One region of the Mesorhizobium sp. B3-1-9 genome, then DNA from elsewhere that is predicted to be linked to it. Evidence: predicted binding sites of a transcription regulator. Region 1 holds the regulator's gene; each other region holds the start of a gene.
What was found. The regulator PhoB, encoded in region 1, activates phosphate uptake and scavenging genes when phosphate is short. The targets are predictions, from matches to a motif close to TGTCATNNANCTGTCAT.
Positions count from the first base shown of each region.

Region 1 (4,879 bases):
CAGCGTCAGCGACATGGCAACGCCCGCCAGAATGGCGGCTGCGAATTTCTTCATGATTTCCTCCCTGCGCCTGTGCGGCGCGACCCAGACTGGCCCGAAGGCCGGCACAGAGGCTTTTTTTCGAGCCTCAAAAAAATAGTGGTCCAGCAAAACGACGCTGTCAACTGCGATTCTGATGGGTTTTGATGGGTCAGGGTATTTTTTTCGACATCCGCAATAAATAATGACACAGGCTGCGGCTTCTGCCACTATCCCTAGCATGTCACCGACAGGCCATGGCATCATCATCACAAGGCCGCGATGACTGGGAGGACGTGCGAGACGATGTCGGTCGGAATCCGTCACGACGATTTGCGCCGGCGCAACCGCGCCATGGTGATTTCGGCCGTGCGCCGCGCCGGCCAGCCCTCGCGCACGGAGATTGCCGCCACCACCGGGCTCAGCCACTCGACCATTTCGGCGATCTCCGCCGATCTGATCCAGGAAGGCATTCTCACCGAAAGCAAGGCCAGCGAGCCGACGGCGTTGAAACGCGGCCGGCCGCAGATCGGTCTGGCGCTGAACCCCGAAGCCGCCGCGGTGCTGACCGTGGTGCTGTCGCTGAACTTCCTGTCGGTCGCCGTGATCGATTATGCCGGCCAGGTGGTTGCCGAGGAGCAGCAGCGCCTCGACACGCTTGTCATGCCCCGCGACGAGTTGATCGGCGAATGCATGGCGATCGTCCGGCGCCGGCTGGGGGATCCCGACCTCGACGTGGGCAGCGTCGCCCGCATCGCCATGGGCATTCAGGGCATCACCGATTCCCATTCACGCGCCATGCTGTGGTCGCCGATCACGCCGCTGACCGACATCCCTTTCGCCGACCTCCTCGAACGGGAATTCGGTATTCCCGCCACCATGGAGAACGACTGCAACATGATGGCGGTGGCGCTGCAATGGCGCGATCCCGAGCGCTATCGCGACGACTTCATCGCCATCCTGCTCTCGCACGGTATCGGCATGGGCCTGGTGCTGAAGGGCGCGCTGTTCAGCGGCACACATTCCTCCGGCGGCGAGTTCGGCCATATGATCCATCGTCCGGGCGGCGCGCGTTGCCGCTGCGGCCGCCGCGGCTGCGTCGAGGCCTATGCCGGCAATTACGCGATCTGGCGCAGCGCCATGGGAATAAGCGAGGATGCCACGCCGACCGACGTCGGTGACGCCGATATGCGCGCGCTGGCCGCGAAAGCCCGGCAGGAGGACGGACCCGAGCGGGAGGCTTATCGCCGGGCCGGCGAAGCACTCGGTTTCGGCCTCGGCAGCCTGTTCGCCCTTATCGACCCGGCGCCTGTCGCCATGGTCGGCGTAAGCGCGGCCGCCTTCGACCTGATCGAGCCGGCGCTGCGAGAGGCGATCGCCCAGACCGCCGGCGGCCAGCACTCGGAATCGATCTCCTTCGACACCGAGCCGAACGAACTGCCGCTTATCCGCGAAGGCTGCGCCATGCGCGCGCTGACCTTCGTCGATCAGGAGATTTTCGCGCCGGGGGTGCAGGCCAGAGCGGGGGCCGGGAAGAACGTGGCCTGAGCGAACGTGGCGCTGAAGCCGCGAATCGCACCAACGTTGGAGATTGGCCGAAGCCACGGCGACTTCGTCATTCCAGGGCGGAGCAAGGAGCGAAGCGACGCGCGCAGACCCTGGAATCCATGCCGTTACCTCGATCGTACGGTGCAGCGGTGCAGAGTTCTGCGCCATAGCGGCGCGTGGAAGTCACGGAATGGATCCTCGGGTCTGCGCTGCGTCGCTACGCTCCTTGCTCCGCCCGTGGATGACGAAGTACAAGCGTCTCGGCTACCCATCAACGTGGTTGTTGGAAGTGCCTGACCCGTCAGGACTTTGGCGTCCAGGGACTAATCCTCCCTGATCGCGTAGCCCGCCCCGCGGATGGTGCGGATGACGTCCGGCATGCGGCCGTTGTTGACCGCCTTGCGCAGGCGCCCGACATGGACGTCCACGGTGCGCTCGTCGATATAGATCGTCTCGCCCCAGACATTGTCGAGCAGCTGGCTGCGCGAGAACACGCGGCCGGGATGGCGCATCATGAATTCGAGCAGGCGGAACTCGGTCGGCCCGAGCCGGATCTCGCTCTTCTTGCGGTAGACGCGGTGCGATTCGCGGTCGAGCACGATGTCGCCGACCTTGAGCACGCTGGACAGCACCTCCGGCTTGGCGCGGCGTAGCAGCGCCTTGACGCGCGCCATGAACTCGGGCGTCGAGAACGGCTTGACCAGATAGTCGTCGGCGCCGGTCGAGAGGCCGCGCACGCGGTCGCTTTCCTCGCCGCGCGCCGTCAGCATGATGATCGGCAGCCGCTCGGTCTCGGGCCGCATCCTGAGACGCCGGCAGAGCTCGATGCCGGAAACCGCCGGCACCATCCAGTCGAGCACGAGCAGGTCGGGAACGTTTTCCTGAAGGCGGATTTCGGCCTCGTCGCCGCGGGTCACCACTTCGACCTGGTAACCCTCGGATTCGAGATTGTAGCGGAGCAGCACCCCCAGCGGCTCCTCGTCCTCCACCACCATGATGCGTGGCGCGATCATCGGGGTAACCTTTTCGTCAGGCCGCCGGCGCCGACATTGCGGTCTCGTCCTGCTTCGGACGATTGGCGGGCAATTGCGTGCCGGTCAGCACATAATAGGCGTTCTCGGCGATGTTGGTCACATGGTCGCCGATGCGCTCGAGGTTCTTGGCGCAGAACAGAAGATGCGTGCAAGCGGTGATGTTGCGCGGGTCTTCCATCATGTAGGTCAACAGCTCGCGGAAGACGGACGTGTATTTGACGTCGATGCGCTCGTCGTCGTTGCGAAGCTTGGCCAGCGCCGTGGCATCGCCCACCATATATTCCTGGATCACGGCCTGCACCTGGATCAGCACCAGCTGCGCCATCGAATCGATCGAATGCGTGAGGTCGCGCGGCGCGGCGCTGACGCCGACCGAGCCGACACGCTTGGCGATGTTCTTGGCGAGATCGCCGATGCGTTCAAGGTCGCCCGCCATGCGGATCGAGCCGACCACGTTGCGCAGGTCGTCCGCCATCGGCTGCCGCTTGGCGATCAGCGTGATGGCGCGGTCGTCGAGCTCGCGCTGACGAGCGTCCATGATGGCGTCGTCGGAGACGACGCGCTGCGCCAGCGCATTGTCGGTCTCGAGCAGCGCCCTGGTCGCACCGCCGACCATGGAGCTGGCGAGATCGCCCATGTCGTTGATGAGCCGGCTGATCTGCCTCAGATCCTCGTCGAAGGAGGCGACGGTATGTTCGGCCATGATGATGTCCTCGTATGAACTCAGCCGAAGCGGCCGGTTATGTAGTCCTGCGTGCGCTTCTCGCGAGGCGAGGTGAAGATCTTCTCGGTCCGGTCGAACTCCACCAGCTCGCCCAGATACATGAACGCCGTCTGCCGCGACACGCGCGCCGCCTGCTGCATGTTGTGGGTGACGATGACGATCGTGTAGTCGGCCTGCAACTCGTCGATCAGTTCCTCGATCTTGGCGGTCGACAGCGGATCGAGCGCCGAGGCCGGCTCGTCGAGCAGGATGACCTCGGGCTTCACCGCCACGGTACGGGCGATGCACAGGCGCTGCTGCTGGCCGCCCGAGAGGCTGAGGCCGCTGGCGTTGAGCTTGTCCTTGACCTCGGTCCACAGCGCGGCGCGCTTCAGCGCCTGCTCGACGCGGCTATCCATCTCGGCCTTGCTGATCTTCTCATAGAGCCTGACGCCGAAGGCGATGTTCTCGTAGATCGACATCGGGAACGGCGTCGGCTTCTGGAACACCATGCCGATCTTGGTGCGCAGCAGGTTGAGGTCCTGCGAGCGGTCGAGGATGTTCTTGCCGTCGAGCAGCACCTGGCCCTCGGCGCTCTGCTTCGGATAGAGCTCGTAGATGCGGTTGAGCACGCGCAGCAGCGTCGACTTCCCGCAGCCCGACGGGCCGATGAAGGCTGTGACGCTGCGCTCGGGCAGGGACAGGTTGATGTCCTTCAGCGCCTTCGACTGGCCATAGTAGAAATTGAGGTTCTTGACCTCGATCTTGGCCTTCTCGACGGTCGTGTCGGCTGCGTTCAGGTCGGTGGACAACATCGGTTTCATCTGTCCTCTCTGCGTCCGGTTAGGCTGCGGGCGATGATGCTCAGCCCGAGAACCGTCAGGGTGATTATGAGTGCGCCCGTCCAGGCCAGTTGCTGCCATTCCTCGTAAGGGCTGAGAGCGAACTGGAAGATGGTCACCGGCAGGCTGGCCATCGGCGCATTGAGATTGCTCGACCAGAACTGGTTGTTGAGCGCGGTGAAGAGAAGCGGCGCCGTCTCGCCGGAGATGCGGGCGATCGCCAGCAATATGCCGGTGACGATGCCCGACATTGCCGCGCGGTAGGCGACGGAGCGGATCACCACCCAGCGCGGCGCGCCGATGGCGGCGCCTGCTTCGCGCAGCGCATTGGGCACAAGGTTCAGCATGTCCTCGGTGGTGCGCACCACGACGGGGATCACCAGGATCGACAGCGCGACGGCGCCGGCAATCGCCGAGAAGTGCCCCATCGGCCGCACCATCAGCTCATAGACGAACAGGCCGATGATGATCGATGGCGCCGACAACAGGATGTCGTTGATGAAGCGCACCACCGTCGTAAGCTTCGAGAAGCGGCCATATTCGGCCATGTAGGTGCCGGCCAGCACGCCGATCGGCGTGCCGACGACGATGCCGATGATCGTCATGACGATGCTGCCGTAGATGGCGTTGAGCAGGCCGCCGGCGTCGCCGGGCGGCGGCGTCATTTCAGTGAACACCGCCAGGTTCACCCCGGAGAGCCCCTTGTAGAGCAGGGCGCCGAGGATCAGCGCCAG
Region 1 covers NZ_VFTJ01000020.1:73,220-78,098, forward strand. Annotated here, with positions in the region: gene xylF (D-xylose ABC transporter substrate-binding protein) at 1-54, opposite strand, end outside; gene FJW07_RS26165 (ROK family protein) at 325-1,566, shown strand; gene phoB (phosphate regulon transcriptional regulator PhoB) at 1,890-2,579, opposite strand; gene phoU (phosphate signaling complex protein PhoU) at 2,596-3,303, opposite strand; gene pstB (phosphate ABC transporter ATP-binding protein PstB) at 3,324-4,127, opposite strand; gene pstA (phosphate ABC transporter permease PstA) at 4,124-4,879, opposite strand, start outside.

Region 2 (4,879 bases), on a different contig from region 1:
ATCCATTCCGTGACATGCGAGGGTTGCAACGGTGCAGAATTCTGCTCCGCTGCGCCCTGTGATCGCGGTCATGGCATGGATTGCAGGGTCTCCGCGACGGAGCTTCGCTCCTGCTTCGCCCTAGAATGACGACGTTGGGGAGGCTTCCGCCAATCCCCAACGTTTGCGCTATCCTCAGCGCATCACACCGCGATCTTGCCGCCGCCCTGCTTTGTAATCGCAACGACGGACGGCCGCACCGGCATGTCCGGCTTGAAGTCCGGCCAGCGGGTCGACGGGTCCTCGTAATAGGACGGGCGGCCAAAGCCTTCCCAGTCCTCGCCGCCGTCGCCCGGATGCTGGACAGCGACGAAAGCGGTCTGGTCGTCCGGCGCGAAGAGCGGGCCGCACATTTCGGCGCCGATCGGCACGCGGAAGAACAGTTTTGAAGTCGCGCGCGCCGGGCCTTCGGTGTCGACCGCCCACAGGCCGTCAGTGCGGCCGGTGGCCTTCGGGCCCTGGCCGTCGGTGGCGACCCACAGGCGCCCGGCCGAATCGACGGCGCAATTGTCCGGCATGCCGAACCAGCCATGGGCGGTGGTCGCGGTGGAGAAGGTGGCGCCGACATCGGCCACCGACGGATCGCCGCATTTCAGCAGCACTTCCCATTTGCCCTTGGTGGCGGCGAAGTCGCCGCCGTCCTCGACGATCTCGATGATGTGGCCGAAGGCGTTGCCGGCGCGCGGATTGGCGGCGTCGACCTGCTCGGCCTTGCGCTTGGTGTTGTTGGTCAGCATGACATAGACCTTGCCGTTGCCGGCATTCGGCTGGATGTCCTCCGGCCGGTCCATCTTGGTGGCGCCGAGCAGGTCGGCGGCGCGCCGCGTCTCGATGAGCACGTCGGCCTGGGACGCAAAACCGTTCTCGGCAGTCAGCGGGCCCTGCCCGAACACGACCGGCATCCATTCGACCGAGCCGTCCTCGGCGAACTTCGCCACATGCAGCGTGCCGTCGTCGAGCAGGTTCATGTTGGCCGCGCGGTCATCGGGATTGAACTTGCCGGCGGTGACGAATTTGTAGACGTAGTCGAAGCGTTCGTCGTCGCCGAGATAGAAGACGACGCGGCCATCCCTGGCGACGATCGATTCGGCGCCCTCATGCTTGAAACGGCCCATGGCGGTGCGCTTCCTCGGCACCGAAGCCGGATCGTTGACATCGACCTCGACGATCCAGCCGAACCGGTTGGGCTCGTTCGGCTCCTTGGCGAGGTTGAAGCGGTCGTAATGCGCGCCCCACTCATAGGCGCCTTCCGGAATGCCGAGGCGCTTGTAGTTGGCGGCCTCCCTGTGGCCCTCCGGCAATTCGCCCGAGAAGTAGCCGTGGATGTTCTCCTCGGCCATCACATAGGTGCCCCAGGGCGTGACGCCGCCGGCGCAGTTGTTGACGGTGCCGATGACCTTGGCGCCGGACGGATCGGCATTGGTCTTGACGCGATCATGGCCGGCGACCGGGCCGGACAGCGCCATCTCGGTGTTGGAGGTGATGCGGCGGTTGAGCTTGCCGTCGCGCACGACCTGCCACTTGCCGCCCTGCTTGCGGATTTCGACGATCGTGCCGCCATGCGCGGCCATCTCGACATCGACCTGCTCCTTGGAGAGCGGCGCCACCTCGGCGGCCTTCTTGCCGTCCTTCTCGACGATCGAGACGATGCCGGGGAACATCAGATGCGGGTTGGTGTATTCGTGATTGACGACCAGCAAGCCGTGCTCGGCGGAGCCGTCGATCGGGATATAGCCGACATAGTCGTTGTTGTAGCCGAACTGCCTGGCCTGGGCTTCGGCCGACTGTTTTGCCGGATCGAACGCCGGCGAGTCGGCGAACAGCGGATCGCCCCAGCGCAACAGCACGTCGGCGTCATAGCCCGGCGCGACATGGTGCTTGTCGTCGATGCCGGCCTCGAGCTCGTCGAACTTGAAGGCCGAAGCCTCTGCGGCGCGCGCCTCGTCGGCGGCGATCAGCGCCAGCGGGCTGACGGTGGCGGCAATGGCCGAGACGGCCAGCGAGCCCATGAGAAAGCCGCGGCGCGAGAAACGCGCGGCGATGATCTCGCCCATGGTGCGGTTGTCGGTCGGATTGACGGGCGGGCCGTCATTTTCCTCGAGCAGGCTGGTGCGGAAGCGGGTCTCAGGGGTCACGGTCATGGGATTCCTCTGGCTTCTTGAGGTGGCTGGGATTTTGACCTTTCGACCCCTAAAGCGCGCCGATCACATTTTCGTGACATGGCTTCGACATACCCTCGGTGATTGGTGAAGTCGTCGATGTCGGCCCCTTTCAACCCGTATAGTGACGGGAAGAAGGGGCTTGCCACGGCCTTCGCCCTATCCTCCACCACGCAGCTTGACGGTTTCGCCCGCTTCGGAAACAAAGGCTGCGGCCGGCGTGGCGACGGCGCTTCAAGAAGGGGACGACAAGGTGAGTTTCTGGGGACTGGCGCAGCTCGGCATTTCGACGGTGATGTTCCTGCTGGCGGCGATGGCGGCCAAGCAATGGGGGATGGCGCCGAGCCTGGCCAAGCTTCTTTTGACCCTGGCGCTCTACACGGCCGGCAATCTGATCATGCTGCGGCTGGTGCGGGAGTTCGGCATGTCGGTGTCGTTCAGCCTGTCGGCGGTCATCCAGCTCGTCTCGGTCAATGCCGTGGCGCTCGCCTTCTTCGGCGAACGGCTAAACGCCTTGCAAGCGACCGGCATGGTGCTGGCGGTCGCCGCCGTCGCGCTGATCACGCTCGGGCCCTATATGCAACGGCTGTAGCTGGACCCAAGGGCCCGAATGAAATCGACCGCCAACGCGCTGCTCAACAAGTTGGAATTCCCGGTGCTGCTGGCCGGGCTGGCGATCGCCGGCGGTCTATGGGGCCTGGTGGAGCTCATCGAGGTGGCGCGCGCCACCACGCCACATGCCTTCGATACGGAAATCCTGCTTGCCTTCCGCCATGCCGGGCAGCCGGACAGTCCGATCGGTCCACCCTGGCTCGAAGGCGCGGTGCGCGATGTCACCGCGCTGGGCAGCACCGCTGTGCTGGCGCTGATCACGACGGCGACGATCGTCTATCTGCTCTTGATCCGCAGACCCCTGACAGCGCTGTTCATGTTCGCGGCCGTGGCGGGCGGGCAAGTGCTTTCCAGCCTGCTCAAATTCGAGGTCGACCGGCCGCGCCCCGATCTCGTCTCGCATCTCGTCACCGAGACTTCGCTCTCGTTCCCCAGCGGCCACGCGATGCTGTCGGCGGTGACCTATCTGACCCTCGGCTCGCTGGCGGCCCGCTTCCTGCCTGACCGCAGGACGAAGGTCTTCGTGCTTGGCCTTGCCGTGCTCACCACGGTGCTGATCGGCGCCAGCCGCGTCTATCTTGGCGTGCACTGGCCGTCCGACGTGCTTGCCGGCTGGTGCGCGGGCTTCGCATGGGCCATGCTGTGCTGGCTTGCGGCGCGCCTGCTGCAGCGACGCAAAGTAGTGGCCGACAGCGACTGATCGATGGATGAAGCATATAAAATGATGCTTGAGACATTGTAATATCTACAATATACATCTCCTGCAGCTTCAAAAGACGGGTTCAGGCCGATGATCACTGCCGCACAGATGCGCGCCGCGCGGGCGTTGACCGGCATCGACCAGAAGACGCTCGCCGAGCGCGCCGGCGTCTCGCTGCCGACGATCCAGCGCATGGAAGCGAGCGACGGCGTCGTCCGGGGCGTGGTCGACACGCTGATGAAGGTCATCCAGGCGCTCGACGAGGTCGGCGTGGAGCTGATCGGCGAGAACCAGGCCAGCGAGCGCGGCGGCAGGGGCGTGCGCCTCAAGACTACCGCGGCGCAGAACCCGCAGGGCTGAGCCGCCACCGCGGCGGTGCGGAAGAATCGGCGCCGTTGCGGCCGGATTTACCGCCCAATGCCGCGCTCTCTCACATCGCCGCTTCGATCGGCTCGGCAAGCTTCGGATTGGCGCGCGCGGCGATCAGGCAGCCGGCGACGATGAGGCATGCTCCTGTCAGCGTGGTCCAGGACACCTTCTCGCCGAAGAAGAACCAGCCAAGCGCGATCGCCCAGATGAAGGCCGAGTATTCGGTCGGAATCAGATATTGCGCCTCGGCACGGGCGTAGGACCAGCTCATCAAAAATTGCCCGGCGAGCGACAGCAGCGCCACCGCGCCCAAGGGAAGCCAGAGATCGCTCGGCAGCGCAACCGCGAGCCAAGGTGCTGCGAGACCGAGGATGATCGCGACGAAGAGGTTCTGGAACAGCATGATCTCGACCGGCCTGGCCAGCAGCGCCTGTTGCCTCGAGAGGATCAGATTGTAGGCGTAGAACACCGTCGATGCGAGCACCGCGGCCGTGCCAAGCAGGGCATCCTGCGAATGGCTTGCCGCACCGAACTGGCCGGCCAATATGATCGCGACGCCCGCCATGCCGGCCAGCGACGCCCAGATTGCCTGCCGCCTTATGCGTTCGCCCAGCAACAATGCCGCAAGCAAAAGCGCAAACAGCGGCGCGACGAAGCTGAGCCCGATCGCCTCGGCGAGCGGCAGCCTCGCCAGACCCCAGAAGAACAAGACCAGGACGATGCCGACAATCGCGGCGCGCAGCGCATGCAGGCCCAGCACCGGAAGGCTCGGCTTCGAGCGCGACCCCGCCGACCAGGCGGCGCCCGCGACCAACGTGGCAACCAGGCTGCGCCACAGCAGCGTGTTATAGACGCCGACCGCGAGGGCCAGGGACTTCATTGCCGCATCCATGCCGGAGAGCAGGAAGATCGCCAGCGCGCATATGAGCACGGGGATCATCGGCGAAACGGCGCCGGTCAGGCTGGATGTCTTCACGGCTTCGCTCATGTGACGGATGGG
Region 2 covers NZ_VFTJ01000022.1:95,072-99,950, reverse strand. Annotated here, with positions in the region: partial or broken gene FJW07_RS27530 (GNAT family N-acetyltransferase) at 1-62, shown strand, start outside; gene FJW07_RS27525 (PhoX family phosphatase) at 183-2,180, opposite strand; gene FJW07_RS27520 (hypothetical protein) at 2,452-2,790, shown strand; gene FJW07_RS27515 (phosphatase PAP2 family protein) at 2,809-3,510, shown strand; gene FJW07_RS27510 (helix-turn-helix transcriptional regulator) at 3,601-3,870, shown strand; gene FJW07_RS27505 (DMT family transporter) at 3,941-4,867, opposite strand.
Region 2: the regulator PhoB is predicted to act here: its motif matches at 2,243-2,259, upstream of FJW07_RS27525 (PhoX family phosphatase).

Region 3 (4,879 bases), on a different contig from region 1:
TCGATGACGCCGCGATCGGTAAGGCCGATGGCTTCGGCCGGGTTCTTCGACACCATGGCGACCGCCTGCGGCAGCGAGATGCCCTCGACGACATCGCCGAGGAAGAAGGCCGACTGGATCAGGCTGAAGGGGATGTAGTCGGACGACAGGATGTCGAGCAGGCCGTCGGCGGCAAGCGTGCGCGCCGAGACGTTGCCGGAATGCGAGGCGCCGCGCATGACGTTGGGCGCGCCCATCAGCACGCCGAGGCCGGCCGCCTTCGAGGCCTTGGCCGCCTCTTCCGTCGTCGGGAACTCGGCGACGCGCACGCCCTGCTCGATCGCTTCTTCGACATGGCCGGCGGTCGCGTCGTCATGGCTCGCCAGCACGATGCCGCGCTCCTGGCAGGCGGCCGAGATGAAGACGCGGTTCGGACCGGAGTTGCGGGTCGATTCCGCCATCCGCTTCTCGCAGAATTTCTTGAAATCCTGGTCCGTCAGCTTCAGCTTGCGCTGGTAGTAGTAGGCATAGGTCTCGAGGTTGACGAACTGGCGCTGTCCAGGCGCATGGTCCATCAGCGAGGCAAGTTTCACCCGGTCGTCGGTCTCGAAATTGGCGAAAGCCTCGAGGCAGTCCGGCGCCGAGACCTCGCAGCGCAGATGGATGAAATGGTCGGCCCTGAGCCGGTCCTGGCGCACGCTGTCCTCGATCGCGTCGGCCAGCTTGCGAACGTCGTCGGACTTCAGGTCGGCGTCCTCGTCCATGCCGACGCGCAAGGCGTCGAGCACGGTGGTGATGCCGGCGGTCGCGACCTGGGCGTCATGCGCAAGCACGGCGGCGATCGGATTCCAGCGCACTTTCGGGCGCGGCGCGTAATGGCCTTCGAGATGGTCGGTGTGAAGCTCGACGAGGCCCGGAATGATGTAGTCGCCGCCCATGTCCTCCCCGGTGCGGGCAGCGCCCGGTTCGACGGCGGCGATCAGGCCGTCGCGCAACAACAGCGAGCCCTCGACGATTTCGTCCGGCAGCACGATGCGGGCATTGGTGAGAACGGTTTCGGCGGTCATCTCAGGCGGTCCTATCTCGAGCGGTCAATCAGAGCAATTCCAGGAAAAGTGCCTTACGGTTTTCCGTCCGGAATTGCGTAAACAAAGAGACAGGCGGTTCAGCGTTTCCGCTGACCCGCCCTAAGCGGTCTTGCGGGCCGGGCCGTGGCCAAGCGCATGATGGGAAAGCACCATGAACGGGGCGCCGGGCTCGCTTTCGACGAATAATGTCAGCGCATCCACCGGCACCGGCTGCCGCAGCACGTCGGCGAACAGGCCGTCTATCGCTGCGCGAAGACGTGGGCTTTCCTGTGGCCCGACGCGCCCCGACAGCGTCATGTGGAAACGGAAAGTGTCGAAAACATATGGGTAGCCCCATTGGCAAAGGTTGCGAAACTCGTCCGGCTTCAGCGAATCTGGGCTGCGGCGCTCGATCTCGGCCTCGGTCAATGGCGCACGGAAGCCGTCGAAGGCGCGCACGACCTCGCCGGCGAAATCGTTGATCGGGGCGAACGCGGTTTCGGGCACCAGGGCGAAGAAATCGTCGATCTGGCCGACCACGAGGCGCGGGATGACGACTGGCGGCGTGGCTTCGGCGAAGCTGTCGAGAGCGGCGCGCAGCGAAGCTTCCGTCTCGTCCGGCGCCAGCCGGAACGGCGCCTTCAGCGTCGCGTGGAACCCGTAGCGCCTGGCGGAGGCGGTATGGAAGGCGACTTCCGCGGCCGACAGATTGCCCACGGCCTCGACCGGTCGCGTCGCCGCGCCAAACGGGTCGCGGCCCAGCCAGTTGGCGGCAATGCGCGCCAGCTTCTCGTCCTGTCCCGGAGTGTAGTAGATGGCGTAGCGCATGGGCATTCCTCGTCAAGCGCGCTGCGCGCCCCGAAAGGAATATGCGACGCGCTTCAAGTCATTGTCTTGGCAAGTCGTGGCCCAAAAACGCCGGAGCGTTTGCGGCGACATGCACCGGAACCGCTGCCATAGGTGATTTCCATGACGGATTGACGAAGCTTTCGTGGGTTTTCGAAGGCAAGTCCAGCCGCAAGGTCGTTAGCCGACGATTTCTCTTAACTGGACCAACGGCTTTGCCGAACTGTTTGATCAGGCCTTCATCAGCCACTCGTGCTCGGCCGCGTTGTGGAATTTCCACGTCCGCTTCGGTCCGGCCATGACATTGAGGTAATAGAGGTCGTAGCCGTGGCAGGCCGCGCAGGGGTGATAGCCCTTCGGCACCAGCACGACATCGCCGTCCTCGATCGCCATCGCTTCGTCCAGCTCGCGCACGCCATTGCGGTCGGCGTCGGTGTAGACGCGCTGGAAGGCAAAGCCCTGCGGCGGGTTGAGCCGGTGGTAATAGGTCTCCTCGAGATAGGATTCCGCGGGGAGATTGTCCTGGTCGTGCTTGTGCGGCGGATAGCTCGACGTGTGGCCGCCGGGCGTGATGACCTCGACCACCAGCAGCGAATCCGCCGGCTTGCCCTCGGGCAGGATGTTGGTGACGTAGCGCGTGTTGGTGCCCTTGCCGCGCACCTCCTGGCCGAGATCGTCAGGTCCAATGACGCGCACCGGCAGGCCGCCGCTTAAGCCCGGCGCCGAGCAGACGGCAAGCTCCAGTTCGGTATCGGCCGTCACGGACCAATCAGCGCCTTGCGGCACATAGACCGACCAGGGCTTGCCTTCGAAGGGCGACATGCGCTCGCCGAGCAGGCCGAGGTCCTTGCCGCCGGCCGATGCCTTGCCCTTGCCGGTGACGAAGACCAGGCAGACCTCGCGGTCGCCGGTCTTGCCGGACGCCGTCTCGCCCGCTTTCAGCCGATGCAGATCGAAGCCGACATAGGTCCAGCCGGCGCTTTGCGGCGTGACGTGAGCGACGTGGCCGTGGCCCTTGTCGGTCTTGACGAGCAGTTTCGACATTTTTGTCTCCTAATTCCTGGGCGCTTCGATTTTCAGGCCTGCTTGCAGGATTTCATCGTTCATTGGACTATCGTGAAAACCGTGGAGATTGGCCGGTTTCTCTCAACTTCGTCATCCTAGGGCGGAGCAGGAGCGGATCTCCGTCGCGGAGACCCTAGGATCCATTCCGTTCCCTCAGTCGAAGAGTGCAGCGGAGCAGAATTCTGCACCGCAGCGGCTGCTTCGAAGTCACGGAATGGATCCTGGGGTCTGCGCCGCGTCGCTTCGCTCCTTGCTTCGCCCGTGGATGACGAAGCGAAAGATGTTTCAGCCAATCGCTAATGCATCCGATGCGCCATGCGCGCTGTCCGATCCGTGAACCCTCCACCCCATCGACCGCTTCATTCCCTCGGCTCGGCCGGTGGCTTGGTCTCGTCGGCCGGCTTGTAGAGATAGAAGAACTGCCACACGGCATAACCGGCGAAGCCGAGCGCGATGACGCCCCAGAATGGCGTGCCGGAGGCGAACTCGATCGCCGACCAGACCAGGCAGACCGCGACGACGGCGATGCGGCGCCACAGCGGCCGGAAGAAGGGGTGCTCATAGTCTTTCATCGCGCCAATCCAGGATTTGCCCAAAGCGCATCAGATAGACCGAGTGCCCGGACTAATCCATCATTCATGACTAATCCACCGTTCAGGCCGGAAAACCCTGCGTTTCGACCGTGTAGCCGGCGGCCGTCATCACCCGCATCAACTCCTTGTGGCCGACCTGAGCCATCTTGAGCGGCGAGTTCTTCTTCGGATCCTGCTCGGCTTCCACGACGAACCAACCCTCATAGCCATGATCGGCGAACCGCTGGACGATGGCGCCGAAATCGAGCGAGCCGTCGCCCGGCACGGTGAAGGCGCCGAGCGCCACGGCATCGAGAAAGGACTGTTTTGAGCGGTCGAGCCCCTCGATGACGCCCATGCGCACGTCCTTCACATGAACATGGTTGATGCGCTTGTGGTGGTTGTCGATGGCGCGCAGCACGTCGCCGCCGGCAAAGGCCAGATGGCCGGCATCGAGCAAAAGCGGGATGCCTTCGCCGGAATGGCGCATGAAAGCGTCGAGCTCCGGCTCGGTCTCGACCACCGCCGCCATGTGATGGTGGTAGGAAAGCGGCATGCCTTGGTCCGCGCACCATTCGCCGAATTCGGTGACGCGGCGGCCATAGGCCTTCATCTCGTCGCCGGTAAGCGTCGGCTTGGTGGCCAAGGGTTTCGAACGATCGCCCTGGATGGAGCGGCCGACCTCGCCATAGACGATGCAGGGCGCGTCGACCGCCTTGAACAGGTCGATCATCGGCTGGATGCGGTCCTTGTTCCTGGCCATGTCCTCATTGACCAGCGTGCCGGAGAACCAGCCGCCGCAAAGCGTGACGTCGGCTGCTTTCAGGATCGGCAGCATCACCTTCGGGTCGTTGGGGAAGCGGCGGCCCATCTCCATGCCGGTGAAGCCCGCCGAGCGCGACTGGCGCAGACACTCCTCCAGCGACACGTCATCGCTCAGTTCCACGAGATCGTCGTTCCACCACGCTATGGGGGACATGCCCAGTTTGGCTTTCAAGTCTTCGCTCCGATGTCAGTTCATTATGAGGCGGACGCCAGCTCAGCCTTGCCGGCTGTCCACGGCTTCCTCGTATTTCTTGCGCGCGGCGTTGACCTGGGGCCGCGCGGAGACTTCCGGCACGGCGACGTCCCACCAATGGCCGCCGGCATCGGTCGACACCAGCGGATCGGTGTCGATGACCAGCACCGTCGTCTTGTCGTTGTTTTTGGCCTTGGCCAGCGCCGTCTCCAGTTCCGCGATCGACGCCACCTTCTCGGCGACGGCGCCAAGGCTCGCCGCATGGGCGGCGAAGTCGACGTCGGGCATCACCTCGTGGCGGGCGTCCTTCAACAAATTGTTGAAATTGGCGC
Region 3 covers NZ_VFTJ01000014.1:12,083-16,961, reverse strand. Annotated here, with positions in the region: gene FJW07_RS22055 (alpha-D-ribose 1-methylphosphonate 5-triphosphate diphosphatase) at 1-1,046, opposite strand, end outside; gene FJW07_RS22050 (DUF1045 domain-containing protein) at 1,167-1,874, opposite strand; gene iolB (5-deoxy-glucuronate isomerase) at 2,124-2,936, opposite strand; gene FJW07_RS22040 (DUF3329 domain-containing protein) at 3,317-3,529, opposite strand; gene iolE (myo-inosose-2 dehydratase) at 3,612-4,526, opposite strand; gene iolD (3D-(3,5/4)-trihydroxycyclohexane-1,2-dione acylhydrolase (decyclizing)) at 4,569-4,879, opposite strand, start outside.
Region 3: the regulator PhoB is predicted to act here: its motif matches at 2,016-2,032, upstream of FJW07_RS22050 (DUF1045 domain-containing protein).